2 regions of the Cytobacillus sp. ABV4_503 genome follow, and region 2 is predicted to be linked to the other one. Evidence: predicted binding sites of a transcription regulator. Region 2 holds the regulator's gene; the other holds the start of a gene.

Region 1 (2,404 bases), on a different contig from region 2:
ATCTTTTTCGATATATTTGCGGTGCTCCTCAAGTGTGGTAGCTCCTATACAGTGCAATTCTCCCCTTGCAAGCATGGGCTTCAGCATATTCCCTGCATCCATTGCTCCTTCTGTCTTGCCCGCTCCCACAATGGTGTGAAGTTCGTCAATAAAAAGAAGAATTCTTCCTTCGCTTTTCTTAACCTCATTTAATACAGCTTTCAGTCTTTCCTCGAATTCACCCCGGAATTTGGCCCCGGCAATTAAAGCGCTCATATCAAGAGCAAAAATGGTTTTATCCTTGAGGCCCTCAGGCACATCTTTACGTACAATTCTTTGTGCCAATCCTTCGACAATCGCTGTTTTTCCTACCCCAGGTTCGCCTATTAAAACTGGATTATTTTTGGTTTTTCTTGAAAGGATGCGAATAACATGCCTGATTTCACTATCCCGGCCAATTACAGGATCCACTTTCCCCTGTTTCACCTCTGCAACAAGATCTCTTCCATATTTTTTTAAAGCCTCATATGTTGATTCCGGATTTTGCGATGTCACCCTCTGATTCCCCCTAATCTCCTTAATCGCCTGCTCCACTAATTCTTTATTGATTCCGTATGACTTTAAAACTGCTGCCGTTTCGGTTTCCGCTGCTGCAGCAGCCATGAAAACATGCTCAACTGACATGAATTCATCCTGAAATATCTTCTTATAATTTTCTGCTTCCGCCAGCACCCGCTGCAGTTTACCGGTTATATACAATTTTCCATGTTCCGTTCCTGAACCGGACACTTGCGGTTTTTTCCTCAGTGCTTCCTGCATTTTATTATTAAAAGAATCAGCCGGAATCTGCATTTTTGACAGTATTAATGATATCAGGCTGTTTTCCTGTCCCATTAAAGCCAGGAATAAATGTGCTTCATCCACCTCCTGATGCTGCTCGCGCAACGCTATGGACTGTGCATTTAATAATCCTTCCTGAAGCCGCTCTGTCATCCGATTAAAATCCACTATGCAACCTCCTTTTTGACCTTTTTTGACCTTTAGTTTTATTATAATCCATTCTTTTCATATGTAAAGTTTCCAGCAGTTTATTCTCAGTGTAAAAAGCCATCCGCAATTGGGATGGCTCTATTTTTATACTATTTCCCCATCTTCTTTATCAATAATCAAAATCAAGGCTTTCTTTTATACGTCCAAAGCCGGTTATGATTGGATGTTTCCGGAAATTGGTCCCCAGCTCTCATTTTAAGCATTTGAGGATTATTGACGTTACTTCCCGTTTCGCCAATTTCTATATAAATTCCATTATTAGGCGCTTTCTGGCCAGGCTTAAATTGTCTGTTTTGCCCCATGCTGAATACCTCCTTTAATCGTAAATCACTTATTATTATTTCCACTCTTTCATCTCTCATGAGGGAAACTATTGGCATCGCATAAAAGCAATGAAAAGGATATTACTTTACTCTGCTCTCCTTTTTATAGTTAAATGGGGTGTATGAGATTTCATTATGGAGGATTTACTTGTGACAGATTTTCTGATATTGCTTAAATACTTGTTTTTGGGATTATTTCAAGGATTTACAGAGCCTATTCCCATTTCATCGAGCGGGCATCTGGAGATTGCACAGCACTTTTTCGGCCTTGACATTAAAGGCCTTAGCTTTGCACTCCTTGTAAATACTGCCTCATTATTAGCTGTGCTGCTTATATACAGGGAAGATATTATGAGACTCATGCGGAATGGCCTTGCATACATTACAACTAAAGATAAACAGACAGAACCAGACTTTCGGTTTATCATTTACTTGATTATTGGAACCATTCCTGCAGGTGTCATCGGCATTTTATTTGAGGATTTTATCGATTTGCACTTTGCAAATATAAAAACAGTTGGGATTACTCTTATCGTGACAGGACTTGCGCTGTGGCTGATCCGTAATTTACGCGGACGGAAAAATGATGCTGAATTATCTTATAAAGATGCAATAATTGTAGGACTTGCACAGGCAGTTGCCCTGATACCGGGAATCAGCCGTTCCGGTGCCACCATTGTAGCCGCCATGGGTCTGGGGATGAAACAGGAAACAGCTTTAAGGTTCTCTTTCCTTTTATATATCCCCGTAAGTGCCGGCGGAATGATACTGGGGTTCAACGACATTTTAACAGATCCCAATTTATCTGAATTGGCATTGCCCTATACAATAGCCTTTTTTGCATCATTGATTGCATCTTACTTTTCGCTGAAATGGTTTATGAATATTATGGCTAAAGGGAACTTGAAGTATTTTGCGATTTACTGTTTTATTGTTGGACCGCTTGTTTATTTCTTATCTTAATGAAAAAGCCTTCTCAGCGCTGAGAAGGCTTTTTCATTATAATATTTCTGAAAGAATGGCTTTTTGAACATGAAGTCTGTTCCCAGCCT
Region 2 (2,404 bases):
AAGCTAGTAAGATCCCTGAAAGATGATCAGGTTGATAGGTCAGAGGTGGAAGCGTGGCGACATGTGGAGCTGACTGATACTAATCGATCGAGGACTTAACCAAGTCATTGGTGAATACTCGGCAAATGCTTCTTCATACATTATCTAGTTTTGAGGGAACGAAGTTTCTTCAACCAAATAGTCCGGTGGCGATAGCGAGAAGGTCACACCCGTTCCCATACCGAACACGGAAGTTAAGCTTCTCAGCGCCGATGGTAGTTGGGGGCTGTCCCCCTGTGAGAGTAGGACGCTGCCGGGCATATGAAAGAGCACCTGATGGGTGCTCTTTTTTGTATGTCTGGAGATTTATTGAATACAAATTTCTTATTTGGACTCTGCTTTTTAGTGGGAAATTGAGCTAAATGTGAGTTTACTTCATAAAGCTCAATTCATGCTAGATAAAAGTATCGCTAACTGCATCGCAGCTTCATAGAATCCAGAATCAGGGCATTCAGCAGGTTCATTCAGCCATTCTGCAGGATTCCATCTCTCTATTCCGACCGAACATCAAGCCAGGACAGCTAACCATATCATCTGTCCATCTGGCAATCAAGCGCAGCACACTTCCCAGCCTCTAAAAAAACTTCTCCCAACCAAGCACAAACCCGCCCATTCAAAAATATATTGTTATCGACATTAACTTCCATTTTCAGGTTTGGGAAGTCAAAAAATGGGGGAAAATTATTAATACCCGCCAATTGCAAGAAATTACATAAATCATGTATAATTAATGTCAAATATAGTCAAAGTCAGATAGGGGGAGGCCTGGTGAGGAATATATCCGACATAATTGAAAATTATCTAAAACAGGTTTTAGAGAAGAGCGAAAGGGAAATCGTGGAAATTAAAAGAAGTGAAATTGCTGATAAGTTCCAATGTGTTCCTTCTCAGATCAATTATGTGATCAACACCCGTTTTACGATTGAGAAAGGATATGCAGTAGAAAGTAAGCGGGGAGGCGGGGGCTTCATTCGGATTATGAAAGTCCAGTCCTATGACCATGCTGATTTAATTGACCAGTTAATTTCATTGGTGCAGAGCAGGATTGCCCAGAGCAGTGCAGAGAATGTCATTTACCGTCTGGTAGAAGAAGAGATAATAACACATAGGGAAGCTAAAATTATGCTTAGTGTTATAGACCGTTCTGTCCTGTATATTGATCTTCCATTCAGGGATGAGCTGAGGGCAAGAATGCTTAAGGCAATGTTAACCACTTTGAAATATAAATAGTAGGGAGCTGGGGAGGTGAAGTCATGATTTGTCAGGAATGTAACCAAAGGCCAGCCACGCTGCATTTTACGAAGGTTGTAAATGGCGAGAAAGAAGAGTTTCATCTTTGCGAGAAATGCTCACAGGAAAAAGGTGAAATGTTTATGCTGGGCAGCGGGTCTGGTTTTTCAATAAATAACTTGCTCGCTGGCCTTCTGAATATTCAGCCTGCCTTTCAGGAATCGGGCCAGGATCCTTTTCAGCAGGAGAAAGTCCTGCAGTGTGAGCAATGTTCCTTGACCTTTCAGCAGTTTATAAAAGTAGGCCGTTTTGGGTGCGCCAACTGCTATGAGACTTTTAAAGATCAATTGAACCCAATTCTTAGAAGGCTTCACAGCGGGAATTCCTCACACAGCGGAAAAATTCCTGCACGAATCGGGGGAACCATTCACCTGCGGAGGAATATTGATGATTTAAAAAATAATTTAAAAGAAATGATTTCAAAAGAAGAGTTTGAAAGAGCGGCAGAATTGAGGGACGAAATAAGGAAACTGGAAAAGCAGCTCAATGCCGATCAAAAGGGAGGGGAGTAAGCTTGTCGCTGGAACGTTTCATGAATCAAGCTATTAGCTCCTGGATGAGTGCGGAAGGTCCTGATTCCGATATTGTTTTAAGTTCGCGAATCAGGCTCGCCCGCAATATGAAGCAATATAAATTCCCTACTGTATTTTCAAATGAAGAAGCAGAAGCGGTCATTGAAAAAATAAAGGCGAGGGTGGAGCATTCTTCATTTTCAAAACTTGGGGAAATGGAGCTTTTATTAATGGATCGCCTTCAGCCTCTTCAAAAAAGAGTGCTGATGGAAAAGCATCTGGTCAGTCCCCATCTTGCTGAGAATTCAACTCATGGTGCCTGCCTTCTTTCTGAAAATGAAGAAGTCAGCATCATGATTAATGAAGAAGACCATATAAGGATTCAATGCTTATTTCCGGGATTTCAGCTTACTGAAGCCTTAAGTATGGCAAATGAAATTGATGATTGGCTGGAGGAAGAAGCCGACTATGCATTTGATGAACATATTGGCTTTTTAACAAGCTGCCCCACAAATGTAGGAACAGGGCTAAGGGCATCTGTTATGATGCATTTGCCTGGCCTT

The links. Region 2 encodes CtsR, which represses protease genes until heat stress. Its sites were predicted from a motif close to ATGGTCAATAAAGGTCAAACA; they were not measured.
Region 1: a site for CtsR is predicted at 1,000-1,020, ahead of clpB (ATP-dependent chaperone ClpB). Genes of this name have one in related genera too.

The regions. Positions count from the first base shown of each region.
Region 1 is NZ_JBSWTH010000001.1:1,104,425-1,106,828, reverse strand. It holds gene clpB (ATP-dependent chaperone ClpB) at 1-987, opposite strand, end outside; gene ACXAD1_RS05675 (YjzC family protein) at 1,152-1,331, opposite strand; gene ACXAD1_RS05670 (undecaprenyl-diphosphate phosphatase) at 1,503-2,315, shown strand; gene argF (ornithine carbamoyltransferase) at 2,352-2,404, opposite strand, start outside.
Region 2 is NZ_JBSWTH010000002.1:123,621-126,024, forward strand. It holds rRNA gene ACXAD1_RS25630 (23S ribosomal RNA) at 1-103, shown strand, start outside; rRNA gene rrf (5S ribosomal RNA) at 182-298, shown strand; gene ACXAD1_RS25640 (CtsR family transcriptional regulator) at 808-1,269, shown strand; gene ACXAD1_RS25645 (UvrB/UvrC motif-containing protein) at 1,293-1,841, shown strand; gene ACXAD1_RS25650 (protein arginine kinase) at 1,844-2,404, shown strand, end outside.